4 regions of the Shewanella inventionis genome follow, and region 4 is predicted to be linked to each of the others. Evidence: predicted binding sites of a transcription regulator. Region 4 holds the regulator's gene; each other region holds the start of a gene.
What was found. The regulator MetJ, encoded in region 4, represses methionine synthesis genes. The targets are predictions, from matches to a motif close to TAGACGTCTAGACGTCTA.
Positions count from the first base shown of each region.

Region 1: a site for MetJ is predicted at 6,167-6,184, ahead of metH (methionine synthase). Genes of this name have one in related genera too.
Region 2: a site for MetJ is predicted at 6,699-6,716, ahead of msrA (peptide-methionine (S)-S-oxide reductase MsrA). Genes of this name have one in related genera too.
Region 3: a site for MetJ is predicted at 3,640-3,657, ahead of metK (methionine adenosyltransferase). Genes of this name have one in related genera too.

Region 1 covers NZ_CP082926.1:1,547,860-1,555,596, reverse strand. Annotated here, with positions in the region: gene K8B83_RS07065 (hypothetical protein) at 559-810, shown strand; gene cobO (cob(I)yrinic acid a,c-diamide adenosyltransferase) at 1,146-1,784, opposite strand; gene K8B83_RS07055 (P-loop NTPase family protein) at 2,105-2,347, opposite strand; gene K8B83_RS07050 (adenosylcobinamide-GDP ribazoletransferase) at 2,369-3,154, opposite strand; partial or broken gene K8B83_RS07045 (nicotinate-nucleotide--dimethylbenzimidazole phosphoribosyltransferase) at 3,164-3,435, opposite strand; gene K8B83_RS07040 (FecCD family ABC transporter permease) at 3,756-4,847, opposite strand; gene K8B83_RS07035 (ABC transporter ATP-binding protein) at 4,840-5,649, opposite strand; cobalamin riboswitch at 5,730-5,846, opposite strand; gene metH (methionine synthase) at 6,332-7,737, shown strand, end outside.
Region 2 covers NZ_CP082926.1:2,736,182-2,743,918, forward strand. Annotated here, with positions in the region: gene K8B83_RS12165 (efflux RND transporter permease subunit) at 1-2,778, opposite strand, end outside; gene K8B83_RS12170 (efflux RND transporter periplasmic adaptor subunit) at 2,784-3,974, opposite strand; gene K8B83_RS12175 (GNAT family N-acetyltransferase) at 4,186-4,746, shown strand; gene trxB (thioredoxin-disulfide reductase) at 4,845-5,798, opposite strand; gene msrA (peptide-methionine (S)-S-oxide reductase MsrA) at 6,199-6,678, opposite strand; gene astE (succinylglutamate desuccinylase) at 6,898-7,737, shown strand, end outside.
Region 3 covers NZ_CP082926.1:4,399,859-4,407,595, forward strand. Annotated here, with positions in the region: gene epd (erythrose-4-phosphate dehydrogenase) at 1-974, opposite strand, end outside; gene tkt (transketolase) at 1,156-3,150, opposite strand; gene metK (methionine adenosyltransferase) at 3,688-4,839, shown strand; gene K8B83_RS19760 (GNAT family N-acetyltransferase) at 4,910-5,494, shown strand; gene K8B83_RS19765 (hypothetical protein) at 5,491-5,847, opposite strand; gene K8B83_RS19770 (GNAT family N-acetyltransferase) at 5,903-6,445, opposite strand; gene K8B83_RS19775 (hypothetical protein) at 6,449-6,667, opposite strand; gene argR (transcriptional regulator ArgR) at 6,975-7,445, shown strand; gene K8B83_RS19785 (Dyp-type peroxidase) at 7,539-7,737, opposite strand, start outside.
Region 4 covers NZ_CP082926.1:1,109,279-1,117,015, reverse strand. Annotated here, with positions in the region: gene K8B83_RS05105 (3'-5' exonuclease) at 73-663, opposite strand; gene K8B83_RS05100 (bifunctional aspartate kinase/homoserine dehydrogenase II) at 740-3,133, opposite strand; gene metB (cystathionine gamma-synthase) at 3,225-4,388, opposite strand; gene metJ (met regulon transcriptional regulator MetJ) at 4,601-4,915, shown strand; gene K8B83_RS05085 (sulfite exporter TauE/SafE family protein) at 4,981-5,721, shown strand; partial or broken gene K8B83_RS05075 (c-type cytochrome) at 6,248-6,577, shown strand; partial or broken gene K8B83_RS05070 (DUF3373 family protein) at 6,722-7,737, shown strand, end outside.

The sequences.
Region 1 (7,737 bases), 440 kb from region 4:
GCTCTGATCCATTTGGGCTCAATCCAGCCCGAACTCAGTCATTTTTAGTTTCAAGAATTCAGCTTGAAAACCGTCTTTTCTGTATGCACAGGTAAACCAAATCCGTTGCTCACTATCAACATCAAAGCCTACTGATGTGGCTGAAATGAGAATTCTCATGATGCTCGTGCTTTAGCACAGACCAATATTCAAAATCCACTCTTTCAGTAGCATGTACATTTAAGGCCAAAGCACTAACTAATATCAGAAGCAATGCTTTCATTTTCTCCCCCCTTACATTTCCTAATAAGAAACCCCTAATAAGGTTCAATCATTAGTAATATTAAGTCAAAAAGTTTCTTATGAAATTGTTAGTTTTTACAGATCTAAGTAGGAATGGGGCAAAAGCGAGTTAGTAGTTAAGCTCTAGATAATATAACTTGCAATACAAGCCCAGCAAAACTTCTTACTGTTAATCTAAGCAGTCGGACTCTTAAGACACCTTCATTGACGGACTCTGTTATATTTAAATATGCTAATTCGCTGCATATTTGTTATTAAAGCTTTAGGAGTTAACGAATGACTACTACCCAAGTTTCCTTTGAGCAACTAAAACTCAAATTAGGGCATTATTTTACAGCCGAAGAACAAGATTATGTATTTCCTCTCTTACTTGCGTGGGCAGGATGTTCAGACCAGGCCATATTTTGGTTTAATAATGAGCTAATACCTGCATTTGGGAATATTTCAGCGTTAAGTTTTTGCGAAAATGGGCACACTAAGGCTTTTATCGAGTACATTAAGTCTGCCCAGTTGGGCGGTTATGCTTAAGATCGATTCTATTTAAATTTGATGTATCTTAGTTGGGAGAATGATTACAATTGTCGATGGAAGCAAGCCTGACATACGCCTCTTTCTGCTTTCAATAACTTAGCTAAAAATATAAGCATACTCTGACATAAAATGTACCCATTGACTGACAAATCAAAAACCTAATATTACTGCCTTTTCGGCAGTTTTTTTGAATTTGTCAGACTATGCTTCAATAATCATTCAATTTATTGTTTTTATTAAGCTTATAAAAACCCCATTTACTTCAATTACCATTTTTATGTCAACGTATAGGTTAAATTTGTCAATGTATGCTTTCAGCGACAATTAATAAATCAATAATCAAACCCAAGTTGCGCTTTAATGCCATCATTAAACGCGTGCTTTATCGGAGTAATTTCGCTGACTGTATCAGCTAATTCAATAATGTCGCGGTGACAAGCGCGGCCAGTGATAATGACATGCTGCATGGGTGGGCGATTTTTTAACGCCGTTAATACTCGCTCAAGCTCGATATAGTGATAACTCACCATGTAGGTTAACTCATCAAGCAGTACCAAGTTAACCGTCTCATCTTTCAGTAATTTTTCGGCTTCAACCCAGGCTTCCATTGCAGCGGCGGTGTCTTTTTCTTTATCTTGGGTTTCCCAGGTAAAGCCCGTGCCCATGACATGAAACTCAACCCCTGCACCTTCTAATAAATTACGCTCGCCACACGCCCAGGTGCCTTTGATAAACTGCACCACGGCCGCTTTATGCCCATGACCAACCGCGCGCGCAACGGAGCCAAAACCCGATGTCGATTTGCCCTTACCATTACCGGTAAGCACTAACAAAATACCCTTTTCATCTTGTGCTGCGGCAATTTTTGCATCAACTTCTTGTTTTACTTTTTGCTGACGCGCTTTATGGCGTTGTGCTTTAGTGGCATCAATTGCCTTAGTTTGCTCAGTTTTTTGATTATCGGTTGTCATATCTGTGTTCCTGTCAGTGTGCTCATATCCAAGTGCGCTTTTATTTAGGCAACAATACGCATGAAAGGCTATTCGTAGATCGGATTGTTGTGCAATTGGGTGTACATCGAGTGCAAGTGCAATGAAATGTTATTGCTTTAATGTAAAAGCAAGCCCGCAACCACCAAAGTCACTCTGGCAGCCTCTTGCGCAACGGCTTGAAAAACAGCCTGACTTTGCAACACATTTGCAGCTAAATTCGCCCATGGGGCTAAGCCTGAGCCCACATTTTACTGACGACAACAGACTCACCCCGCAATACATTGAACAATAACGATTTTTCACTGCCAACTGTTTAGTTCGACATCTAATAAATAGTTAGAGAGAGGTAAGTTGAAGCAGTCAATCAAGATGGCTTGTTGGTGTAATGCCCCGTTGCGCAAACGAGGCATTACACCCTGCTGATGCTTAATACGTGCAGGCATTTCAGGGGCTAGTGCAGTTGCAGTTGCCACATCAATACCCAACAACAGCTTACTGGGCGACACATTGCTCAGCGTACCGTTTTTTACCACTACGCGCACCGCCCAGCACCAAATGGTTCATTAGTTTAAACCCACCGCTAAAATCACTAAATAACAACACACTTCACTGATTTGCTGTGCAGCCCCTAATGTATCACCGGTATATCCGCCAATTTGTTTACGGAAAAAACCGCCCAACAAAATGCGCACCAACCACAAGGTAATAAACAGTACAAATGCCGCCACACCATTAAGCCATAGCAATACAAAAATGCCACTGGCGATTAAAATAAATAAATCATTTAAGTGTTGGCCTTGTGCTATCGGTTTAGGATTACTTGTATTTTCGTCGCGAACATATTGCTCACTAAAAATCAGGCTAGACGCTACAACCCGGCTTAATGTATGACCCGCAATAAGAGCACTTACCGCAGCCATTGGGCTGTATAACGCTAGCTCAACCAATAACTGCCATTTAAGCAATAACACCAAACCTAATGACAAGGCACCATAACTGCCCAATTGCGAATCTTTCATGATGCGCAGCTTGTCTTCCACCGTATGACCGCCGCCAAACCCATCAGCCGTGTCAGCTAAGCCGTCCTCATGGAATGCACCGGTCACTAGCACTCCAGCTACCATGGCCAATAAAATTGCGATGCTAGCAGGTAAAATGAGTTGCGCTAACCAAAACACTAACGCACAAATTAGCCCAATAAATAAACCGACTAACCCAAAATATCGGCTGGCCTTATTCAATTTATCATTATCTATGACTACCCAAGATGGTGTGGGGATCCGAGTAAAAAAACTCATCGCCACAAAAAATAAATTTAACTGCCGTAACCATTTTATATCGCCAGACATTTTGATCCCTTAAACCACATTATTAACGCCAGCATCAGCAACACTGGCCATTTGATGATAAAAATTCATTGTTGCCTGAATAAGGGGTAAGGCTAATGCAACCCATCTACCCTCTCCAAGCCGTAAACCCAACGTCAGCAAAGGTGTTGCTTGCCGTTGTTGTAACATTCTTTTGCGCCCTTGATCTTAGAATCATAAGCAAAGGCTGAATAATCGCTTGATTGTGGGGCTAATTTTACCGCAACTAACGCCGCAGCAGTAGCGATAAAACCCGCTATCAACAGTATTATTTTTTGTTCAGCCGCCAACCTTGTACACTTGCAAAACTGCCCAAATTTGCTTTAACCGCTTCTGCCAAGGTAATTTTAGTACGATGCAATTTAGTAGCTTGATTAATTAATTGTCACTTTTTTATTCACATTACATCGTCAATGCTTAACGGGAATACAGATGCATTGATTTATCACTGTGGCAATCCCTCTTAACGACAGTAAATTCTGTAATCAAATACTGCAAAACAAACACAAAACTGACGACAAAGACATTAACGCGAGATGGAATAAAAGGTCGTACATGCTCGTCATTTTCCTTGGCACTAAAATCAGCGGCGATGACGCAAAATAAATAAAAAGAACACACTGCCAAGTGCTGCCGTAATAATGCCCACGGGTAATTCTTGATTTGTTAACAAACAACGAGCAACAACATCAATCCACACCATAAACAAGCCGCCCACTACCGCGGTTAATACCATCGGCTGACGGCCAGAAAACAATAGCCTGACAGTATGGGGGATCATTAATCCAACAAAACCAATACCACCACAACTGGCCACCAGCACGGCTGTAATTAATGAACATAATAGCAGCATGCTTAGCCTAAGCTTAGCAACGTTTACCCCCAGGGTATGTGCACTCTCATCACCGGCTTGCAACGCCATAATTTGCCGCTTAAATGCCAGCATCACCAATAAACTTATCGTCACGGTTAAACTCGGTAGCCATAATTGCGCCCAACTGGCTTTAGCAAAGCTGCCTAAACTCCAAAACAGTACCGATGCAGCGGCTTGTGGGCTTGAAAAGTAAAGCAGCAAACTGGTTAATGCACCAAACAAAAATGAGGTAGCCACCCCCGACAACAACATACGCTCAACCTGACTAGAACGGCCAAAGCCTGACAACACAACCACAATAAGCACCGATAAACTGGCACCGATAAATGCTCCCAACGGAAGGCTTAGCATCGACCATGACCACCATGCATTGTCGCCTAACATTGACACCTGTAATACTCCGTCAAACCATTGAGACAATAAACCTGATTGACTAAACAACGAGATCACTAAAACCGCACCAAATGACGCGCCAGAGCTAATACCAAATAAATAGGGGTCGGCCAGAGGATTTCGAGTTACGGTTTGCAATACACTGCCAGCAATCGATAATCCCGCCCCAGCGACAAACGCCAACACAATACGCGGTAAACGCAGCTCTAATACAATACGTTGATTTAACGGACTAACCTCATTTGGGGCCAAGCCGTTTGCGGTAAACAAAGACTTAAACACGCTTATCACATCTGCAAAGTGAATATTAGCCGCCCCAAAACTCGCCGCAAAGATTGGAGTTAATATGGTGGCGAAAATTAAAAAACCGACACAATAGTAATAGCGATGTTGAAAAGCATTAATCATGATTTATCTCCTCTTTATTAGAGGTTTGATATCCATAAAAATAACTAATTAATGGCTTATGGTGTTGAGGATGTGAATTAACCTCGCAACAAACACCAAACACATCACTGATTTGGCGTTCTGTAAGCACCTGTGTGGGGTGTCCTTTGGCAATCAATTTCCCTTTGTCTAGCAGCAATAACTTATCACACATGGCACTGGCCAGGTTCAAATCGTGAATAGACGCAATCACACTGATACCGAGTGACGCAACCAATTCTAAAATTTGAATTTGATAACGAATGTCTAAATGATTGGTGGGTTCATCTAAAATTAATATCTGAGGTTGCTGAACAATAGCGCGGGCAATAAGCGCACGTTGTTTTTCACCGCCAGACAATTGCTCATAGGGTTGATGGGCATGCTTAATTAGCCCGACTTTACTCAATGCCTGCTCAATGAGCGCTTTGTCATCTGAGGTGGTTGCATCAAATAAACCTTTATGTGGCGTTAGTCCCATAGTAACCAACTGCTCTGTGGTGAGGTCAAAATAATGCGGAGTGTCTTGTTGCACTACAGCAATAGTGCGAGCTAACGCCTTTGGCGAATAAGCGGTTAAGTCTTTACCAAACAAATCAATATTACCGCCGCTGGGTAATATATAACGGTATAAACAACGTAATAAGCTCGACTTACCAGCCCCATTAGGCCCAATCAACCCCAACATTTGCCCTTGAGGTAAATTAAAATGAATGTCGGCTAAAATAGTTTTACCTTCAACTTGCCAAAAAAGATGATTAACATCTAAAACAGATTCAGACATGCTTCACACCTCGCCATGCCTGATTAATAGAAATACAACGCAACATACTCACTCCCCTAAGTCACCCGCTTAGGTATGGTTTTTAAGGGCATTTCAAGGCTGGTATCTGACTTATGAGCAAAGCCATTGCTCATTTACAGTTGCGGGCACAGTTTGGGCTTATCCCAATTCCCAATACCTTGAATTGCATAACGATTAAGGAGCTGTCATTAGCCCGGTTTGAGGCCAATACAATGTAAAGCTAACCTTGAATTGAGCATTATTTTCATCATGTTGCGCAGTATCTGTATCAACATGACTTGTTCAATAAACATCAAGCAATATCAAGTAACATCATAGCAGCATAGGTGAACGCCAGGTTAGCGAATAATGCATCTCTGAGCACCGCATTCAATGCATCGCCATCAAATAACACATCTAGTGACCATGAATGGCATGGGGTTCAAGCTCAGCCTGTTGCTATTTAGCTCGCTTCATTTAATTCAGCCTTGCTCTAGGAGTCTACATTCGCGTATTATGGACGTCTATACGTTTATATGTCTAAAATACCAATTCAAAAGATAATCATTTAGCAGAAAATCATTTCACTTAACAATGATTTTATCGCCCTACTCTTATCAAAATGGGGGTATGCTTATCTCAAACAAGGTATTTGCTACAAAGTGATAAAAAGGTAACTGTTATGGCGAAATCGACTTCTCACAGTCAAACACTTAAACAACTTAACGCATTGTTAGCAGAGCGTATTGTGATTTTAGACGGTGCAATGGGCACCATGATCCAAAATCATAAGTTGCAAGAAGAAGATTATCGCGGCGAGCGCTTTAAAGATTGGCATTGCGATGTTAAAGGTAACAACGATTTATTGGTACTCAGCCAGCCCGAGCTTATTAAAGCTATTCATGTTAAATACCTGCTCGGCGGTGCCGACATTATTGAAACCAACACCTTTAATGCCACCACCATCGCCATGGCAGATTACGACATGCAAGCCTTGTCTGCCGAAATTAACCGTGAAGGTGCCCGCATCGCTCGCCAAGCAGCTGACGAAGTGGCCGCACAAACCGGTAACCCACGCTATGTTGCAGGGGTACTTGGCCCCACTAACCGCACCTGTTCAATCAGCCCAGATGTAAACGACCCAGGCTTTCGTAATATTAGCTTTGATCAATTAGTGGAAGCCTACGTTGAATCAACCAGCGCATTAATAGAAGGTGGCGCAGACATCATTATGGTCGAAACCATATTTGATACTTTAAACGCCAAAGCCGCTTTATTTGCCATTGAAACCGTATTTGATCAAATTGGCGAACGTTTACCAGTGATGATCTCGGGTACCATTACCGACGCATCAGGCCGTACATTAACCGGCCAAACAACCGAAGCCTTTTACAACTCACTGCGTCATATTAAGCCGTTATCGATTGGCCTTAACTGCGCCCTTGGTCCAAAAGAGCTGCGCCCTTATGTAGAAGAGTTATCACGTATTGCCGAATGTTATGTGTCTGCCCACCCTAATGCGGGCTTACCTAATGAGTTTGGTGGTTATGATGAAACCCCAGAAGAAATGGCCGAGGTCATTATTCAATGGGCAGAAGCAGGCATGCTTAATATTGTCGGCGGCTGTTGTGGCAGCACGCCAACGCACATTAGTGCCATTCGTGAAGCGGTATTACGCCATGCACCGCGTACGCTACCTGAGATCCCCGTTGCTTGTCGTTTATCGGGATTAGAGCCATTAACCATTGATCAAAACTCATTATTTGTGAACGTCGGCGAGCGCGCCAACGTCACCGGCTCTGCTAAATTTTTACGCTTAATTAAAGAAGAAAAGTTTGAAGAAGCACTCGATGTAGTGCGAGAGCAAGTTGAAAATGGCGCGCAAATCATTGACGTCAATATGGACGAAGGCATGCTCGACGGCGCCGCGTCGATGACCAAGTTTTTAAACTTAATCGCCTCTGAGCCAGATATTTCTCGCGTACCGATTATGATCGACTCATCTAAATGGGACGTCATTGAAGCTGGCCTTAAATGCGTGCAAGGCAAGTCGATTGTTAACTCAATTTCGATGAAAGAAGGCGAAGA
Region 2 (7,737 bases), 1.6 Mb from region 4:
TATGCCTAATATGATGTGCCCCATAACCGAGCCAATAATTCCAAATGGGATCACTGACATGATCATCACAGGTTGGATGTACGAGCGAAGTGGAATTGCCAACAAGCTGTAAATCACCAGCATGGATAAAATAAAGTCACGTAGCTGAGTATTAGCGCTATCAAGTTGTTCTTGAATGTTACCCGACACTTCACTGCGAACTTGAGGGTATTTTAGCAACAGCTCAGGAATAAAGTTATCACGTATATCTTTTGCAAGCTTAAAGGGTTCTGCTTGCTCTGCATCAACAGAAGCCCACACGTTAATGGTACGGCTGCCATTTTCACGACGAATACTGTTAACCCCCTGAACCACTTTAATGTCAGCTACTTCTGATAAGGGCAATTCAGCACCTTGAGGTGTTTTAATTAACACATCTTGTACTAACGCAATTGAATTACGTTGATCTTCTGGGTAGCGAAGCATGACTTTGATCTCTTCGCCATTGCGAATAATACGCTGAGCCTCTAAACCGTAAAAACTATTGCCCACTTGTGAAGCGATATTTGCCAGGGTTAAACCAAGTACATTGGCTAATGGTTTTAGCTCAAACTGCACCTCTTTGGCGCTAGATTGACGACTGTCGTTAACATCGCTTACGCCTTTTAAGCCATTTAGCTTCTCTTTCAAGGCTAACGATGCTGCCACAAGTTGGGTTTCGTCATTACCTTCTAGTCTAAAGCTGATGTCACCGTCTTCACGGCCGCCACCCATTAAACTGTCTTGAATGGTAAAGGACTTAACCCCTGGAATTAACGGCATGGCCTGACGCCACAGTTCTGCTAGCGCAAAGGTGTCCATAGGACGTAATTCTGGATCAACTAGCTTTGTCATGACTTCTGCGCTGGTTTGACTGCGAAGGTCAACCTGCATATCAGAAATCATTCGTTGGCCGTATTCGTCTTCAACTTTTTTATCAACTCGATACAGCGTTTCCTCAATGGCGAGTGCCGCTGCCAAGGTGGCTTTTTCAGACGCGTCAACGTTCATTTCAATTTTAATGCGCGGAAAGTCGTGTGGAATTTTTGGCTGACCAATAAAGCGCACTAATCCGCCCCCGTATAACCCTGCACAGACTAAAATTAAACTGACAAACAGCATGATGACGGCGTAGCGATATTTAATGGCAATTTCAAGCGATGGGCGATAAAAGTTTTCGATATATTTGCTTAAATTACGGTCAACATTGCTTTGAATAAAATTCACCCCATTGCGCAGCCAGTCTAGCGGGTTTTTAGAGCCAGCTTTGACTTTCTTGGGTTTTTTCATGTGAGCCAAATGCGCAGGTAAAATCAATTTTGACTCAACCAATGAAAAGAGCAAACATAAAATGACCACATAACCAATCGCCTGACCAAAGGCAGAAGAGGGGCCATCATCCATGGTGATGGGTAAAAAAGCTGCAATTGTGGTTAATACACCAAAGGTGGCTGGCATAGCGACTTTTTGCACGCCGCGGATAACACTTTCGACACTGTGGCCGTGATCTTCTGATTCGCTGTGGGCACTTTCCCCCATCACGATGGCATCATCTACCACAATACCGAGCACTAAAATAAACGCGAATAAACTGATCACGTTGATGGTGACATCAATAAAAGCCATTGGCATAAAGAGTAGGGTACCTAAAAAACAAACAGGTAAGCCCATCATGACCCAAAATGCTAAACGAACACGTAAAAACAGGGCTAGCATTAAAAATACCAATACTGCGCCGCTTTTCATGCTATCGAGCATGAGTTCTAATCGACCATCGAGGTAGTAGGTCATGTCAACCCAGGGTTCAAGCTTAACACCGTGAGGTAACGCTTTTTGTTTTTTCTCTACATAGGTTTTTATGGTGGCGGCAACGTCGGTAATACTTTGGTTTTTAGCTGCACCAATAAAGAAAGTAACTGAGTTTTTACCGTTAAATTTAGAGTATTGAATACCTTCTTCAAAACCATCATTAACCACAGCGATATCGCCTAACGATAATGTTGTACCATCATCTAGGGTTAGCAATGGTAAATCTTCAAACTCATAACCAACATAAGCTTGGTTTTGAACCCGCAGGTTTATGTAGCCATTTTCAGCTTTAATTTGGCCGGCTGACATATTGCGTGAATAGCCCTGAACCGCTTGGGCAACATCGTTAAAGGTCAGGCCAAATTCACGCAGTTTATCTTTACTGACCTCGATGCTGATCTCATAACCTAAACCACCGTAATACTCTGAAATATTAACGTTTGGTAGTTGCATTATTTCGTTGTGGATTTTGTCGCCTAAATCTTTAAGTTGGCGCTCAGACATGTCACCGTAAAGACTTAAATACATCACCTCCTGACGAAACTTAATCCGTTCAACTTTCGGCGGCTCCATGTCAGCAGGAAAGGTAGAGATTGAATCAATTTCAGATTTAATTTCATCTAATACCACTAATGGGTCGTAAGATTCTTCAACCTGAAAATAACCCTGAGCCATATTACGGTTCGAATAGGTGATAACCCGTTTTAAGCCTTGGACGCTTTCAAGAGCCTGCTCAATCTTAATGGTGATACCTTCTTCCACTTCTTGTGGGGCGGTACCCGGATATACAGCGCTAAATTCAATCCAGTTGATTTCTACTTCAGGAAAAAATTGTTTTCTAATGGTGCTGGCGGTTAATAAACCGCCTAATAAAATAATGATCATTAGCAAGTTTGCCGCCACACTGTTGCGGGCAAACCAAGCTATAAGACCTTTGTGAGTATCAGCCATGATTGTTATTCACCTTCCATCGCAAGTTCAGAGTCATCTTTTTCTGTTGGCGGCTCTTTTTGCAGAATTCGGTCTTCGGGTAGGGCGACTTTCATGCCATCAACGGGGTAATCAAGTGCGGAGGTAATTAATTGCATGCCAGACTCTAAGCCCTGCGTTATTACGACATTAGCACCGTCCTGGCGGATAACTGTGACGGGTTTATACCTAAGGGTCTTTTCTGCGTCCATGATAGCCACCGCGCCGTTAACAATAAGGTGGCGAGGCACAACAGCAACACTACCGGCCTGTAACCCTTCAATATTTGCAGTAACATAAGTGCCGTAACGCAATTCATTTTTACCCGTTGATAAACCATATGGATCGTCAATTTCGGCAACCAAATAAGTCATGCGGCTTTTACTGTCAACAACCCCTTCACTGCGAACAATTTTACCGGTCCATGCCTGTTTACTGCCGGCAAAATTACCCGATAAACTGACATTAGCATTGACGCCTTTATCGACTAAATATTGCATTTCTTTGTCTGCAATGGGTAAGCGCACTTCGGCTTTGTCGGTATTTAATACTCTGCCAATAGGGCTGCCTTTGCTCACAAATGAACCCAAGCCTATTTCTCGGGCCTCTATCAATGCATCATAAGGAGCACGAATGATGGTTCGCTCTAGGTCGCGTTTGGCTCTATTTAAGCTGGCTTCTGCGCTTTTTAATTTTGCTAACTCTTGTGCTAATTGCGGTTTACGCAAACTCAAATCCGTTGGCTCTCTGTTGGTGATATCTGCCCATTCACGGATAGCAACCTCAGCATTTGCACGCTCTTGAACTAACGAAGCTTGCGATGAAGCGATACTTGCTTGTGCGTCTAGTAAGCTTGATTGGTAATCACTTGGATCGATTTTAGCTAAAATCTCGCCTTTTTTAACAAATCCACCTTTAACAAAGTTGGGATCTAAATAAATAATTTCACCGCCGACTTGGGCAACGATGTCTGTCATGTATTTTGCATTAACAACACCATAAGAGCTGACTTCAAAGGTCATGGGTTGATAAATTACTTCTTCAACCGATACTAGCGGAGTGCTATCTATTTCAGGTTTTTCTTCAGGTGGTTTTTTTAGTGCAGAAAGCCCAACAAGCCCAACAATGCCAATGCCCAATACAATAATGGGTAAAATAATCTGTTTTTTAGTCGCCACAATGCTTCCTTTTAAATGATTTGTGATTGCAGTGTTACCCTTAATGGCTTGCAATTAATCTATTTTTCTATTGTTTATATTAATCGATATGTTTCGACTATGTTGTGTCAATGTGTAAACTTGTGTTTCAAAATAAGCTAAACAGTCGATTCAGCTTTTTCTTTAGCTTAAATTGACAGTGTTTAATTTTAGCCAAAATAGGAATAAATCCATGCAGATCCCTAATACACCTCGTTTAACACTGTCATTAATGAGTCTTGATGACGGTGCGTTGATGTATGAATTAGATCAAGATGAACGGGTTATGCACTTTCTCAATGGGGGCATTAAAACCACACAAAATCAGATTGATACTGTAATGTTGCCAAGATTAGCTCAGTATTTAAATCCCGCAAAAGGTTGGGGTTTGTGGAAAGTTGAAGCGCTAGATTGCGCTGAAAATGATAAATACCAATTGAGTGGTCAGTATTTGGGGTGGATTTTAGTCAGGCCAATGCATTTTTTCACCCAACCTGAACTACATAATATTGAACTTGGCTGGCGCTTTAAATATGACTGTTGGGGCAAAGGCTACGCGACAGAAGCGGCGAAGGCAGTAATGCAGGCAATCAGTGCTTGTGGTGATGTGACCCATGTAAGTGCGATAGCGGTTGAAGATAATCATGCATCAATTGCGATTATGAAAAAGCTTGGCATGACTTTTTTGTACAAACGAATTCACCGAGATCCATTAGGCGATACTGAGGCTGTTTTTTATCAAAAAACAGTTTAAAGCCTGTGGTTGTGAGCATCTTATTTGAAAGCGCTTATTGCGAAGCAAAAAAAGAGCAGAAAGTCTGCTCTTTTTGTCATGTTAAGTCAGTTTGATAATTACTTTTTTGCGTCTAAGTAGCGTTCTGCATCTAATGCAGCCATACAACCTGTGCCAGCAGAGGTAATTGCTTGACGGTAATGTTGATCCATTACGTCACCACATGCATAAACGCCTTCAATGCTGGTTTGTGTCGCATTGCCTTGCAAACCACTGTTTACTTTTAAGTAACCGTGGTTCATTTCTAATTGGCCTTCAAAAATACCTGTGTTAGGGCTGTGACCAATAGCAACGAATACACCGGCAACCTCTAAATCTGTGATTGAGCCATCTTTGGTGCTTTTCTTTTTAAGACCCGTTACACCCATATCATTGCCTGTCACTTCTTCCAGGGTTTGGTCTAGGTGTAAAATGATATTGCCGTTAGCCACTTTGTCCATTAAGCGGTCAATCAGAATTTTCTCTGAACGGAAACTATCACGGCGATGAATTAAGTGAACTTCAGAAGCAATGTTACTTAAGTAAAGTGCTTCTTCAACTGCGGTGTTACCACCGCCAATGACCGCAACTTTTTGGTTACGATAAAAGAAACCGTCACAAGTTGCGCAAGCTGATACGCCACGGCCCATAAAGGCTTCTTCAGATGGAAGGCCTAAATACTTAGCAGAAGCACCCGTTGCAATAATTAATGCATCACAGGTAAATTCGCCATTGTCGCCTTTTAAACGAAAAGGACGCTCAGTTAAATTAACTTCATTGATGTGGTCAAAAATAATTTCAGTGTCAAACTTTTCAGCGTGCTTTTGCATGCGTTCCATTAATGCTGGACCGGTTAAGTCTTCTGCATCGCCTGGCCAGTTTTCAACTTCAGTCGTAGTGGTTAATTGACCACCTTGCTGCATACCTGTGATCATTACAGGTTTTAAATTTGCACGCGCAGCATAAACCGCAGCGGTATAGCCAGCAGGGCCAGAACCTAAAATTAATAGGTTAACGTGACGAGCTTCACTCATGATTTTATTCTCCGATAACATGCCTTAAGCAATTTGCATGGGATTGTATGGAATTTACATCGGCGGGTAAAGGGAAGTTAACGGTAGTAAATCGATTGCGTTAATCTATTGTGTAAATAATATTGTTCAAGATAAAACAGATAAAGCGCGACGAGGGAATTGTCTGGCAATCTAAGCGTCATTTGCTCAACAAAGCAGGATCTGTTTTACACAACCCTTTAAACTGTGTTTGATGGCCATATTGACATCGTTATCGACTTTTTATGCACAATAACGACACTGTAGAGCCGATGGCTTTTAGAAATGAACAACAAGTTTCTTTGTAAGATCAACACGTCTTGATGTTGATCTTACATCCGCCGAAATTCCGGCAAACCGAACCAAAGTTAATTTTCAGCGTTTAATACACTAAATGACAAGACGGTAAATTATTTTTTTCTAAATAATTCTGGTGGTATTCCTCGGCAATGTGGAATGTTTGTATCGGTACAATTTCAGTCACAATATGACGTTGACCCCATTTTCCACTGCGCGCGAGCGCCAGCTTTGAGCTTTCAGCAAGTGCTTTTTGCTCTTTATCATGGAAGAAAATAGTACTGCGATATTGAGTACCAATGTCACCGCCCTGCATATTGAGCATGGTTGGGTTATGGTTTTTCCAAAATGTATCTAATAAATCATTGTAGCTTACAATGCTTGGGTCAAATTCAACCTGAACAACTTCAGCATGGCCAGTGGTGCCTGTTTTGACTTCTTTGTAGGTAGTAGCACTGTCTTTACCACCCATGTAGCCACAGGTTGCGTTAATTACGCCATTAATTTCTCTGAAAAAATATTCAACGCCCCAAAAACAGCCTGCCCCAAATGTTGCTAACGCCATGATGTACCCTTAAAACAGTTTAGAAGTCTAGATGGCTGTAATTGTGTTGAATGTTGACGATTTTTGCAAGCAAACTTTTATTAATAAATAAATCTAACTTATAGCAACAATAAAATACATTGTGGCTATGATAGAATCCGCGCAAATAGGCTATTAATCTAACGTGCTCAACTGTACGTGAGTGAATGTGCCACATAATAATGAGACAAGGAGTTCATCGTGTTATCTGACCTGTTGATAAACAATGATTTTTTAGATTATACCTTAGCCAATCCCAATCAATTGCCAAGCGCCTATGACTTTATGCTAGGGGATCATACCCGTGTAGATGTATGGGACACAGGTGTAATAGTTTTCACCCCGTTAGATGCAACCAAAGACATTGTATTGTCATGTGCTGTTCACGGTAATGAAACCGCACCCATAGAAATATGCAATCAAATCATTAAAGATCTGCTCACTCAACGCATCATGGCTAAGCAACGCGTACTGTTTTTAATTGGCAATCCCGCAGCTATTATCAATCAAACCCGGTTTATCGATGAAAACATGAATCGCTTATTCAGTGGCGCGCATTCAAAAGGTGAGGGCTTAACGCATCCTGAACGTCATCGTGCAAAAGCACTTGAACAATACGTAGCTGATTTCTTTAATTCCAATAATGATCGTCAACGCATCCATTACGATTTGCATACTGCGATCCGTGCTTCTAAGCATGAAAAATTTGCCATCTATCCTTATCGACCAGGCCGCGCTTACAGCGCAGAACAAATTATGTTTTTAGCGGCATGTGGTGTCGACACGATTTTGTTTCATCATGAACCTACCACCACTTTTAGTTATTACTCTTCAGAACAATTTAACGCAGATGCCTTTACCGTAGAGCTCGGTAAAGTGATGCCGTTTGGTCAAAATGATATGAGTCGTTTTAGCCAAACTCATACTATGCTTGAAAAACTAATTACTGAAACCACTCTTGCTCCGATTGAATTCGATTCGAGTAAAGTCAATTTGTACAAGGTTTCTCGCTCTATAAATAAGCATTTCGATGACTTTGCC
Region 3 (7,737 bases), 1.5 Mb from region 4:
ATGCGGTTAGCAAAACCCCATTCGTTGTCGCACCATAATAATAATTTGACCAAATGGCCGGCGCTAACTCGAGTTTGGGTACCATCAACAATACTTGAGCGTGGATCGTGGTTAAAGTCACACGACACCAACGGCTCGTCAGTATAACCTAAAATACCATTAAAACTGCCGTTTGACGCACGTTGTAATACATTGTTGATTTGTTCAATATCGACTTTTTTATTAAGGGTGACAGATAAGTCTATCGCGGTCACATTGATAGTCGGTACGCGCACAGAAATTGCTTCAAATTTATCTTTCATGTGCGGCAAAATGCGCTCAATTCCTCGGGCCAATTTAGTATCAACAGGAATAATAGACTGCCCAGCAGCACGAGTTCGGCGCAAGTCATCATGGTAAGCATCAATTACCTGTTGATCGTTCATCGCAGAGTGGATAGTGGTAATTGCACCACTTTTAACCTCAAAATGCCTGTCGAGCACATCAATAACAGGCACAATACAGTTAGTTGTGCATGACGCATTTGAAACGATTGTGTGATCAGGGCGCAATAAATCATGATTAACGCCATACACTATGGTGCCATCAACATCGGCAGATGAAGGGTGACTAATCAAGACTTGCTTAGCACCAGCGAAAATATGCGCCTCACATGCTTGTCGCTCAATTAAACTGCCCGTAGCCTCATACACAATATCAATATCAAGATCGCTCCAGGGTAATAAACTGGCATCGGCTTGATTAAGTAATTGGATACTGTCGTCGCCAATCAGTAACTTATCACCATTAAGTTTAACGGTATGATTAAAACGACCATGGGTGGTGTCATATTGCGTAAGGTGACAAATGGCTTCAGGCTTTGCCAACTCATTAATGGCCACAATCTGAATTTGCTGACGTTTTCCTGACTCGTACAATGCACGAAGAATTGAGCGGCCAATCCGGCCATAACCATTAATTGCAACTCGAATCATTTAGGGTCCAGAGTAATTAATCTAAGCACGTGTGTAGCTACTGCAAAAATAGCAATAAGCACTTGATTTACTATATAAAATTACGTGAAATTACAGGCATAAAAAAACGACCTACAATTGCATTGCAGGTCGTCATTATACAGATTAAACACCTAATAGATAAGTGTTTATCGCCAAGCTATTATCCTAAAGACTGGACAGTTTTTACTACATTATCAACAGTGAAGCCGAAATGTTTAAGCAAATCACCACCAGGGGCTGACTCACCAAAAGTAGTCATACCCACTACGCCGCCTTCAAATCCAACATACTTGTACCAAAAATCGGTATGAGCTGCTTCGATTGCAACGCGTTTAGTCACAGCTTTTGGTAATACAGACTCTTTATAAGCTGCATCTTGCTTGTCAAATTCAGTGGTCGATGGCATTGAAACCACACGCACTTTTTGACCAAGTTTAGTAAGTTCTGCAGCAGAGTCCATTGCTAATTGCACTTCGCTACCGGTAGCAATCAAAATCACTTCAGCGGTGCCTTCACAATCAGATAAAACATAACCACCTTTGGCAACGTTAGCTAATTGCTCAGCAGTACGCGCTTGTGCTTTAAGGCCCTGACGGCTAAAAATTAACGATGTTGGAGCATCACGGCGCTCAATTGCCGCTTTCCAAGATACCGCGGTTTCAGCCGCATCACATGGACGCCATACAGCCATTTTTGGCGTTAAGCGTAAGTTAGCAAGTTGCTCAACAGGTTGGTGTGTTGGGCCGTCTTCGCCTTGACCGATTGAGTCATGGGTGTAAACGAAAATGTTTTGAATACCCATTAATGCAGACATACGTACCGCATTACGAGCGTATTCCATAAACATCATGAACGTCGCGCCATAGTTAATAAAGCCACCATGCAAAGACGCACCGTTCATGATCCCGCTCATGCCAAACTCACGTACACCGTAATAGATGTAGTTACCAGCAGGATCGTCTTGAATACCTTTTGAACCAGACCAAAGCGTTAAGTTTGAACCCGCTAAGTCGGCGCTACCACCAAGTAACTCTGGCAACATAGCACCAAAGAAACCAATGGCGTTTTGTGATGCTTTACGGCTGGCAATACCTTCCGCTTTGTCTTGACACTCTTGGATATACGCTTGCGCTTTTGCTTCAAAGTCAGCAGGTAAATCACCTTTTAATACACGACGTTCGTATTCTGCGGCAAGCTCAGGAAATGCTGCTTGGTACGCCGCAAACTTGTCATTCCATGATGACTCGTTAGCAGCACCTTTTTGCTTAGCATCCCAACCTGCATAAACGTCAGACGGAATATCAAACGGCGCATGCGGCCAGTTTAAAAACTCGCGAGCGGCTGCAATTTCAGCATCACCTAATGGCGCACCGTGACAGTCATGACTACCAGACTTATTTGGTGAACCAAAACCAATAATGGTTTTGCAGCAAATCATTGATGGCTTGTCAGTCACTGACTTAGCTTCTTCAATGGCGGCACGGATTGCATCTGGGTTATGACCATCAACACCGGCAATCACATGCCAGCCGTATGATTCAAAACGCTTAGGCGTATCGTCGGTAAACCAACCTTCAACATGGCCATCGATAGAAATACCGTTGTCATCCCAAAATGCCACTAACTTACCTAGGCCTAAAGTGCCAGCTAATGAACAGGCTTCGTGAGAAATACCTTCCATTAAACAGCCATCGCCTAAGAAGCAATAAGTGTAGTGATCAACAATATCAAAACCTGGGCGGTTAAATTGTGCTGCTAAGGTTTTTTCAGCAATCGCCATACCTACAGCGTTACTGATCCCAGCACCTAATGGACCAGTGGTGGTTTCAACACCTGGTGTATAACCATACTCTGGGTGACCTGGCGTTTTTGAATGTAATTGACGGAATTGCTTTAGCTCTTCAATAGGTAATTCATAACCCGATAAATGCAGTAAAGAGTAGATAAGCATTGAACCGTGACCGTTTGATAAAATGAAACGATCGCGATCAGCCCACTTTGGGTTATTCGGGTTATGCTTTAGAAAATCATTCCATAGCACTTCAGCGATATCAGCCATACCCATTGGGGCACCTGGATGACCAGAATTAGCTTTTTGAACGGCATCCATACTAAGGGCGCGAATGGCATTAGCGAGTACTTTACGAGAAGACATGCTCTCTCCTGCTTGTTTGTGAGATCTAACGGCAATTGTGGATAGGCATTTTCCCCTACTAGGCGATAGGACGCAAATTAAAATTTTTCCGATTACTTTATAAAGCGTCATTTTTGCTAACAAGATCCATTAGCGCGCACATTTACCATAAATAGTTTGGCTTTATTTGTTGAATAACCACTTTTTCTATCTTCTTACTTGCAGTAATGATTTATTGACACTCAATAAAAAATCACCACAAACGCATTAAAGTGTGTGCTTTTATCTCAATAAAAAATGAACAAAACAAACAAAAATATTGTTCAAATTTGGCCAACACGCCCAGTGATAAATTAGATAAAAAATACAATAACTACTTAATAGTCATGATATTAACTGGTCATACAGCTAAACAAGGCTCGACACTGACAAAAATATTTCTGAACTAATGCACAATTATTAACTTAAATTCGTATTGGGGGGTGTTATCGAATTCGATTTCGACTAAAATAGACGTCTAGACGTATATTCAAATGCAACCAACGAGATTTTCCAATTATGGCAAAGCACTTGTTTACCTCTGAGTCGGTCTCAGAAGGTCATCCAGATAAAATCGCCGATCAGATTTCTGATGCGGTATTAGACGCAATCCTTGAGCAAGATCCAAAAGCTCGTGTTGCGTGCGAAACATATGTCAAAACAGGCATGGTATTAGTTGGCGGTGAAGTCACCACTTCTGCTTGGGTCGATATTGAAGAAATTACCCGTAAAACCGTACGTGAGATTGGCTATACCCATTCAGATATGGGATTTGATGCTGATTCATGCGCTGTATTAAACGCAATTGGTAAGCAATCTCCAGACATTAACCAAGGTGTTGACCGCGCAGATCCAGCAGAGCAAGGCGCAGGCGATCAGGGTTTAATGTTTGGTTATGCCAGCAATGAAACCGACGTATTAATGCCAGCACCTATTACTTATGCTCACAAATTAGTGAAACGTCAGTCAGAAGTGCGCAAAGACGGCACATTACCTTGGTTACGCCCAGATGCAAAAAGCCAAGTTACCTTTGCATACGATGAAGGCAAAATTATCGGTATTGATGCCATTGTGTTATCAACTCAACACCGTGAAGACGTCACTCAATCTGATTTGATTGAAGCCGTAATGGAAACCATCATTAAGCCAGTGCTACCTGCACAGTGGTTAAATAAAGACACAAAATACTTTATTAACCCTACCGGCCGCTTTGTGATTGGCGGCCCTGTTGGTGATTGCGGTCTAACGGGTCGTAAAATCATTGTAGACACCTACGGCGGTATGGCGCGTCACGGCGGCGGTGCCTTCTCTGGTAAAGACCCATCAAAAGTTGACCGCAGCGCAGCATATGCAGCCCGCTATGTAGCTAAAAACATTGTTGCCGCAGGTCTTGCTGATCGCTGTGAGCTTCAAGTGTCTTACGCTATTGGCGTAGCAGAGCCAACCTCTATCAGTATTGAAACCTTTGGTACTGGTAAAGTGTCTGAAGAAGTATTAATTAAATTAGTACGTCAACACTTCGAACTTCGCCCATACGGGTTAACAGCAATGCTAGATTTGGCCCGTCCAATCTACCAGCAAACAGCCGCATATGGTCACTTTGGTCGCGATGCGTTCCCATGGGAAGCAACAGACAAAGCTGAAGCATTACGTGCAGACGCAGGTTTATAATAAACCTTCCGTCTTTTACCAAAAAACCGCCTTATGGCGGTTTTTTGTTAGCATTAGAACACTCAATATTATGATATACATACGCTGGGTAGACACTAACTTACCCACTCAATATGAACAACATGCTACTTCACTGCAGCAAAAAAAGCAGTGGTCGGCAGTTAAGTTGTTTTACCGCCAACACATGGCTTATGCCAGAGTCTCACTCAAAGAGTCTGTTGCCGTTATTTATCAGCATAAAGCCACAACATTCAACACTCAAAGTCAGCTGGCAGACCAGCACAATATGGCAGATTCAACTGTAATATCAGACACTGAAGTTACAAAAACTGGTAACATCATTGCCGCAGTTAGAATAAAACATCTGGGTCAATATCAATTGATTAGTGGCTTACTTGTCGCACCAGAACAACGCAGAAAAGCCCTTGCAACAAAACTACTTAACTTTATAGCTCCTGCATTGACACCACAAAAATGCTTTTTATTTACCAATATCAGCCTGCAGCGACTGTATCAGCAACAGCAATTTCAATTAGTGAGCCAGCAAAATATGGCAAATCTACCCGCTGAGATTGCTCAACTTCACCAGCGCTACCACAACGATGATCGCCCACTGATTGTGATGCAATTACAATGTCCAAGCGATATCGCTTAACAGTGATCAAAATGCGCGCTTTCTACGCACATAAATCCAACTTGTTGCATCGTCATCACAGGAATAGAAACAGGTATTATCGATGCCATGTCGATTTGTTCTACATCTGTAAATAAACTAATCGATGCAGAATAGGCGCGCGTTAATCCACAAAATATCCATTGATTATTCCAGCAGACAAAATAACTACTGGCCATAACATTACAAGATCCTGGCGGCTGCACCTTTGCCTCGACACATTGGTAAGTTTCATTGGCATCAGACAACACAGCAACAACAAGTTTAATGTTATCAAATGCCGACAAAGTCAGTGTTAAGTAAGGCCTAAAAAGCGCATCAAAACCAGTTACCATCAAACACTCCTTACCACAATTATCCAGAACAATATCCTATAACACCCAAAGCTGGCTATGTTTGAGACACCAGTAACTTATAGTCGCGTTGCTCGAAACAAAAATGCTCAATAAGGTACATACCTGCTTTGTTTTTATGTGCAGCCAATGAACGCAGGTTATCGGCCGCAATGTAGGTCACTATAAATGGATAACGCTCTTTTAAAACCAATTTAAGCTCGTTAACCAAGGCTTCAAAAATACCTTTACCGCGATATGATTGACTAATCCACACAGGCCCATACTGGCAAGTATTGGTTGTTGATAACGATTGGCCATCAAAATCAGCAAATTTAATGCGCTGAATAATATAACGATACAAAGGTTGCGAGGCAAAAAAGGCCCATTTGGCAGCAATAACGTAACCGACAATCTCACCTTGATGTTCGGCAACGATTATCCAGTGCTGATTAATGAGTTGCTTAACTTCACCAACCGTCATTGGGTGAGCATGCAAATCACTGTGTCGGCCGCTGAGTTCGTCTGTAACATGAACACGTTCTAAAAAAGCAATGTCACTACTATCAGATAATACGGCTTTACGAATAATAAAAGACAATGATTATTCCTTTGAATTGTCTGAAGATGTTTGCTTTTGAGCCCACTCAATAACAAGTGCAACAGGTAATGGCGACATAATTAACGTACCAATACCAATGAGTAATGCAATCACCAACATACCACTGACCTGCTGTCCAAACGTGGTATTAAGGTATAAATACACGCCCACCAATAACATGATGATGCCAATTAGGTGTAACATTTTAAGTATTTTTAACATTGCAGTACTCATCAAGGGGTTAGATATTGTCGTTAAACAAACAAATAATCCATTATCCATCTTATTGTAAAAAACAAATAGTATAACGCTTTTAATTATGCACGCGTTAAGCGCTGTGCGCACAAGGCTAACTCATTTGCTTAACGCTATCGTTACTAATGGGCATAACACGCCAAAGTGTCAGTATAACATTCCACTTTTGAATTGAATTTTTATTCATAAAATCTGATTCTTTCTTGACTTAACAAGGAGATCTATTCAAAATGTGCAAGTTTTTTGAATAACAACTATAAGATGAAATATCATTATGCCAGCGACAAAAAATCAGGATGAGCTCGTCAAAACTTTTAAAGCGATTCTAAAAGAAGAGCGTTTTGGAAGCCAAAGCGAGATTGTTAATGCGCTACAAGCCGAAGGATTCGGTAATATCAATCAATCAAAAGTGTCTCGTATGCTTAGCAAATTTGGCGCGGTACGTACACGCAACGCTAAACAAGAGATGGTTTACTGTCTTCCCGCTGAGCTCGGTGTGCCAACTGCCGGTAGCCCATTAAAGAACTTAGTGCTCGACGTTGACCATAACCAGGCAATGATAGTGGTAAGAACCAGCCCAGGAGCTGCACAACTTATCGCCCGCTTGCTCGATTCTATAGGTAAACCTGAAGGCATTTTAGGCACGATTGCAGGTGATGACACGATTTTCATCTGCCCTGCCAGTATCAAAACCATTGATGATACATTAGAAACAGTTAAATCATTATTCAATTATAGCGAATAAAAATTCAAAACATTGAGCAACTCTCTCAATGTTGCAACATGAATTATCAAAAAAGCAATGCAATGGCATTGCTTTTTTGATCTCTTACTCTATCTACGCATCGTCAAATTGAGTTAAAAAATCAAGAGACGGCACAAAGAAAGACGAACCGGTTAATGCTTTAGTAAATAGCATCAAATGATCATGATTACCGTGTGCATCACCGTGCACCATACTACGCAACATTTTTTCAAAATGCTCTGGTGTACGACATACCGAAATAAACACCAACCCCTGCTCTTTTACCGACCCG
Region 4 (7,737 bases):
TAAGCTCAGCAGAAAAGAGAATATTAACGAGAATAAAGCCAATTGAGTGTTATAGGCGCCATATTTGTAAGATTATTGCTGCTTCTGTCTTTCAATTTCGAGCTCGATTAATAATGCACAATGAGCATCATTTGCAGCATACTTTTTCTGGTGTTCATGTAGAGGGTATATTGACCAATTTGATTGCTGAGCACTTTTAGATAAGCGTTGTTTAAATAACATTGCGACCGCAACTCGAGCACCAACACGTTGCTTAACATGGGCAAAACGCATCACTTTTAACGAAAGCTCTTCGGTATTAACTAGGCTAATTCCAAATTTTCTCAAGAGAATTTTTTTGTCTTCTTTTAATCCAAAGCCGACTTTTTTTATTTTAGGGTCAGACAGCACGTCACTAATGTCAGTAAAGTGTTCATAAAACTGAGTCGGAAATAAAAACACGTTAGATTGGGTGGCAATTTGAATTAAATGAGGCCCATCACTTACCTCACCTTTTATAAAACAGGGTTTACTCTCGGTATCAAAGCCTAAACAGGAATGCTTTTTTAACTCTGCTACGGCACTCATTGCATCAGCTTTAGTGGTAATAACGATGACATTCTCAAGGCCAACCCCATCATAAAGCGGTAACTCACGAATTTGCGCCTTTGTTGGCCTTTCCATTGGATATCCTTTAAATACAAAGCCGCACTATGAATAGATAAAAAAAAGACCATTTGGCATGGTCTTTTTTATCGTACTACTCTTGCAGTAAATCCTTACAAATATGCACTAGGTCGGATTGCACCGCCGCAGCTGTCACCTCACGCCCAGCGCCTGGGCCACGAATAATCAGCGGGTTTCCTTGGTAAAAGGCACTGCGAATAACAAACACATTATCCCCAGGTGTTAAATTTGCATAAGGGTGATGATTATCAACCCACTGTAAACCAACCTCAGCTTGCAACTTACCCTCAACCCGATCTAAAGAGGCAACGTAACGTAGCACTTTATCTTGTTCTGCAGCCGCAGCATATTGTTGCAACAAATCATCATCAAGCTCGCTAATTCGTGGCAAAAACTCTTCTAGCGACAACTCTGCTAACGCTTTTGGCACCAATGAGTTAAGTGTAATGTCATCAAGCTCAACGGCCAGACCAATTTCACGAGCTAAAATAAGCAATTTTCGCTGCATATCTCGACCCGATAAGTCATCACGAGGATCAGGCTCTGTAATCCCTAAACCGCGAGCCTCTAATACCAATTCAGAAAACGGTTTGCTGCCGTCATAATTTTCAAATAACCAACATAAAGTACCCGAAAATATGCCGCCAACGGCTTCTATTCGATCGCCACTGTTACGCAAATCGTTTAACGCATGTTGAATCGGTAAGCCCGCACCACAACTAGCGTTATAACGCCAAAACAATCGACGATTGCTAAGCTGTTGCTTTAATTCACGGTAAAAAGGTAGTGGGCCTGAACCGGCCAACTTATTGGCACTCACCACATGAATACCGCGGGCAAATAACTCTGGGTACTGCAAGGTTAATGTTGCACTGGCGCTAATGTCTAATGCCACGATTTCATCACAAGATAACTGCGCGAGTTGCGCAAATAACTTGTCATAATCCCACTGTGTACCGTGTTGTTGAAAGTCTTGCTGCCAATGATTAAGGTTAATGCCGTCATTGGTAATAAGTGCTTTTTGAGAACCCACAACACCAATAAGCTCAACAGTTGCTTCTAATTCACGATCTAACGTTGGGCTGGCACGTTTAAATAAATCAATCCAGGCCTCACCGATATTGCCAACACCAAGCAGTAGCACACCAATTCGCATTTTAGGGCCAGCACAACGACGATGGACTTTTTGAGTTAATAAGCTTACCTGTGCTTGTGGCACTAGCGTGACCAAGCTAAGCGAGTCTTGATAAATGGGTTTCGCATCACGGCTTAATAATCGAGCAAAGCTACGTCTAAAATGATGCGCATCTGCACTGACTAACGCAACTAATCCCAAATCTGTTTGTATTGTTAACTCTTCAATGGCCCATTGTTCAGCGTGTTTAGTTAATAGGGCTTGTACTTGTTTTTGGCTTTCTAGGGTAAATGCCAATTCAAACTTATGCTGAGCTAATTCCCAATATGCCAGAGGGGTTAAACCTGCTGCATCGAGAAGACTTAACAAAGGAGCTAGATTGGTGTTCATTTTAAAACTAAACAGCACCACTTCATTTAAGTTGGTGACCACGGGGGCACTGGCTGATGAGCTTAAAGGAGCAATGAGCGTAAAGTCAGTGTGCGACGCATAACTTGAACGTACCGCTAAACTCACTTCGGTATTAAATAATGGTTGTAATGTGCGCGAGTGTAAAACAGGAGAGCCTAAGCGAGCAAGGCGATCTGCTTCTGCTAATGACATGCTTTTTAACAACTTAGCATCGTTGATTTTATTAGGGTCAGCATTAAACACCCCTTCAACATCGGTCCAAATCGTTACACGCTCAATGTCAGCTAAACTGGCAATTAACGTAGCGCTAAAGTCAGAACCATTGCGGCCTAGCAATAAAGTATCACCTTGGCGGTTGGCACAAATAAATCCAGTGATCACTAAGCGTTCTTGTGGGTGCAACGCTAATAATGCCTGAACTTTATCGCGCGACTCTTGCACTAAAATATTAGGCACAGCACCTTCGTCGGCAACCAAAATAGAGCATGCATCAACATGCGTAGCGGCTACGCCAGTTTCGCGCAGTAAAGCCGCCATTAATCTCGCAGACCAACGTTCACCAAAGCTCACAACCTGATTTAATTGATAATCGTTAAGCTGTGCTAACGACAATAGGCTAACAAGTTGCGACTTATCTGTAGATAAACGCTCACGCAAATCACGTGCCTGTTCATTTGACAATAATTGCTCAATTAATGTTTGTTGGTAACTAATTAATACTTGCAACTCTTCTTGCCAAAGTTGGCCGCTATCACGCAAACTCAATAATTTATATAAGAAGTTGGTGGTTTTACCGGCAGCAGACACCACCACAAGATCATCACTGTTACCATGAGTGAGCAAAATATGGGCAACACGGCGATAACAATCAGCATCAGCTAAACTAGAACCACCAAACTTATGTAAATGACCTCGCGCCATTGCGCACTCCTTAAACAACTACGACTTTTAAATGCGGCTGCTATTTTACTTTGTTTCTACAAAACTACAGCTAATATAAACGTAAATTAAGCTATTTTATTGCTGCTACGGCAGCTAAACCGGCGTTAATATCGGCAACTAAATCTTGCGCATCTTCAATGCCGACAGATAGTCTCAATAAAGTGTCTTTAATGCCAGCCTCTTGGCGTGCTTCTGCATCCATTGCCCTGTGGGTCATCGTGGCTGGAACGGCGACTAAACTTTCCACCCCGCCTAAACTTTCAGCAACACTAAACAAAGATAATGCTCCCAAAAACGCCACTACTTCTGCTTCGCCGCCTTGCAATTCAAAACTTAACATAGCACCAAACCCATGTTGTTGTTTTGCCGCAATTTCGTGACCTGGATGGTCTTTTAAACCTGGATAGTACACTTTAGCAACTACATCGCTGGCATTAAGTAGTGCAACAATTTGTTGTGCATTACGTTGATGCTCACGAATACGCACAGCAAGTGTGCGCAAACCGCGTAACGTTAAATAACTGTCAAACGCAGAGCCGGTTAACCCCAAGGTATTTGACCACCAATGTAGCAGCTCGCCTAATTCAGGGTCTTTAGCCACAACCGCACCACCTACCACATCACTGTGGCCATTGATGTATTTCGTGGTTGAATGAATAACAATGTCAGCTCCGAGCAATAATGGTTGCTGCAATATTGGCGATAAAAAAGTGTTATCTACTGTCACTAATGCGCCTACGTCATGGCAAGCACGGCTAATAGCTTCGATATCAACGACACGCAGTAAAGGATTTGACGGAGTTTCTAGCCATACCATTTTGGGTTTTTGAGCAATTGCCCGGCTTAATGCCTGAGCATCGGTTTGATCGACCACCACTAATTTAAATTGGCCTTTTTTCGCCAAATTGGTAAACAGACGGTAACTGCCACCATAGCAATCGTGTGGCACCACTAATAAATCATCTGGGCCAAGTAAACTGGTTACTAAGGTGATTGCAGCCATACCAGTACAGGTCACGACCCCTGTAGCGCCTTGCTCAAGGTTGGCGAGCGCATCACCTAAAATGTTACGTGTTGGATTACCCGAACGGCTATAGTCAAATTCGCGCGGATTTTTATGGCCATCAAACGAATAATTGGTCGACAAATAAATGGGTGGAACCACTGCTCCATGTTGTGTGTCTGATTCAATACCCTGGCGAACAGCCATTGTGGCGCTTTGATACTTAGTCATAATGACTCCTAAAAAATTTCGCAAACACACTCAAGAGATGTCTAGACGTCCAAATTTACCTAAGAGACCTGAGTTCGTCAACCAGTTTTAGCCATTTAGACGTCTAAACATAAAGAAATCTATTTGCAATCGTCAAGAAATAGTAGCAATAATTTGACTAGAGATTGTAAGGGGTTAAAATCTGCCCCGTATTTATCGTTAAGGGTAAGTTAATGACTGAATGGAATGGCGAATATATCAGCCCCTATGCCGAACACGGCAAAAAAAATGAGCAAGTAAAAAAGATTACGGTTTCTATCCCTTTAAAAGTATTAAAAGTACTAACAGATGAGCGGACTCGTCGTCAGATAAATAATCTACGACATGCCACTAATAGTGAACTGCTATGCGAAGCGTTTTTGCATGCATACACAGGACAACCATTACCAAATGACGGCGACTTATCAAAAGATGAGCCTGATAGCATTCCTAGTGAAGCGAAAAAGTTGATGGATGAAATGGGTATCGAGTGGGAAGAGCTCGAATAACACTTACGCTAATCAATAGACTTTGAAACTGCCCAAGAAGCAGTCATGTTTTTATAGAGAATTAAATGATGTCATTTATCGAACCATCAACGTTGATACTGGCATCAGTAATCGTTTTTTTTGGCGCGCTAACCCAAAGCTTAATTGGTTTTGGGTTAGCCGTTGTTGCTAGCCCCTTACTCTATATTGTTAACCCCCAACTTGTCCCCGTTCCCATCATTGTGATGGGATTTGCCATTTCAGCAATGACCTTATTCAGAGAACGCGGCCACCTGCAATTTAATGGATTGCAATATGCTTTACTGGGCCGAATACCCGGTGGATTTATAGGTGCAGGCTTATTACTGTTTGCCCCACAAGCCATACTCGGGTTAATTATTGCGGCCATTGTATACATTGCCGTTATGCTCAGTGTTTACAAAATTACCGCTCCAATTAACCGAATAAGCTTATTTATTGCAGGTATATTCTCAGGCATTTTTGGTAATATCGCCGCCATCGGTGGTCCACCTATGGCCATTTTGCTCGCCGGGCAAGATGCCAACCAATTTAGAGCCGCATTGTCAGCCTTTTTTGTGTTCAGTTCGCTCATTGCGTTTGCAATTTTAGCTGTCGTCGGCCTGGTTGAGATAAAACATCTGTGGTTGTCATTACTGTTATTACCATCCGTGATTGGCGGCTACCTTGTATCCGGCTTGCTCATTAACCATATCGATAAAAATAAAACCCGCATCGCCACATTAGTATTATGCAGTATCAGCGCAACAGTGCTCGCGATAAAATCCATGAGTGCGCTCATTCACTAAAGTGTTCTCATTGAATTTTTAGGGTCTGTTGATCTTTCAAGGTTGTTTTGCAGCAAATTGTTGCCCATTACTCATATATAACTGCGCAGCAGAGACTTTGAGGTGCAGTTATTCTTTATAAAAAGTCGATACCGCACTAAAAATGGCCAATAAACGCTGCCCAAAGGGTTCGGCTAAAAACGTTTTACTCTTTGTTGAATGACTCTTTGCAAATAAAGAGTTGCTTAGATGGCTAGGCATCAATCCGTTCGTCTCAATTTACACGTTTTTAACTCGAACAAAATTCAATCTGCAAAGATGAACAGACCCAAGTACGCCCTATCACTTCGTCAATGCCGAAACAATCGATCCTGATCACACCCTATTCATTAGATTTTTTTCAATTAACTTTTTTTCAATTAGATTTTTCTCATAGATCTGATCTACCTCAAATTAACACTACTCACTTTTAGGTAACATTGTTTACAGCAAAGAAATAGTAACTATTGCTAACGTACAACCTATAAAAAGCCCTAAGAGGATAAAGATGATGAACACTTATATGAAAGTTGGTATCGCGATCGCCATTGCATTATCTCTTGGTAGCCAGGCCATGGCTGCTGATGGTGGCAACCCTAAAAAAGGTAAACACCTTTATAAAAAAGAATGTAAAGCCTGCCACACTGCCAATAGCGAAGGTCCATAACTCACCCCAATGAGCAAAACCATGAGCCAATGGGATCGTTTCTTTACACGCGACAAGCATAAAGCTAAACCAGCTATTTTTGAGGCACTGTCTGAACAAGAACTGAAAGATATTCAACAGTTTTTATATGACCATGCGGCCGACTCTGACCAGCCAGCAACCTGCGGCTAAATACATGCTGACAACCTTTTTTAGATAAAAGCAGACAGCATTTAACAACCCAATAGCACAAACGGTGGGGCTTAGCCTCAGGGAACCTTACAACCAAAATTTGCTTATTTGATTAAATATCAAGCAAATATGGGGAGAAACATCATGAGAACACTTATCTCTATACTGGTCGCCAATGCATTATTTATGAGTGGTGCAAGCTTGGCTGCCGATAACGATGCACAAAAAATTGCTGAACTAGAACAACAACTAGCGGATATTTCTGAAGATTTAGACTATTTAAATTCACGCGTAGACAAAACAGAACGCCACAGCGCATTAGACAGATTAGAAATTACCGGAGATTTTAGAACTCGAGCTCATTCATTACACTATCAAAATGTCACTTGGAACCCAGCCATTAATGTTAACTTTTCTGATTTTGCCGCTAAAGCTATGGCAGGAGAGTTTGGTGATCCAAGCAGTGCAAGCTCGCCTTTAGGGCAAATGATGGCCGCCAACCCAGACTTAGCCACCGCGTTTCAAAGCGGCATGCTTCAGGGAATTATGCCAATGGCGTTAGGCACCCCCACACAGCAAGATATTAATAATGATATTTTTTACACAACACGCCTTCGTCTCAACCTTAATGCCAAAGTGTGGGACAACGTCAGTTTTGCAGGTCGCCTAACCATGTATAAAAGTTGGGGCGACTCTACCGGTGTTAAAGTGTTCGACTCTTGGAACTCTTTCACCATGGATGGCACCAGCAGCGGCAGCACAAGTGGTGACGAACTGAAAGTTGAACGCGCCTATTTCAACTGGAAAGACATCAATGGTAGTGGCGCCTATCTGTCGATTGGTCGTCGCCCCTCAACCTACGGCCCACCAAGCCACTACCGCGAAAATGAATTACGTGGCGGCACCCCTTCTGGCCACCTAGTTAACTTTAACTTCGACGGCGCAACCCTAGGTTATGATCTAACCGATATTACCGGCATTGAAGGTCAAACCGTCCGTTTTTGTTACGGCCAAGGCTTTGAATCACAATACGGCAACGGCGAACTCTTCGGCGACATTATCACCAAAGACACCCATCTAGGCGGATTTAATATCGACGTCCTTAATGACGGTAATCATTTCTTACAGTTCACCTTATTCGGTGCCAAAGATGTTAATGA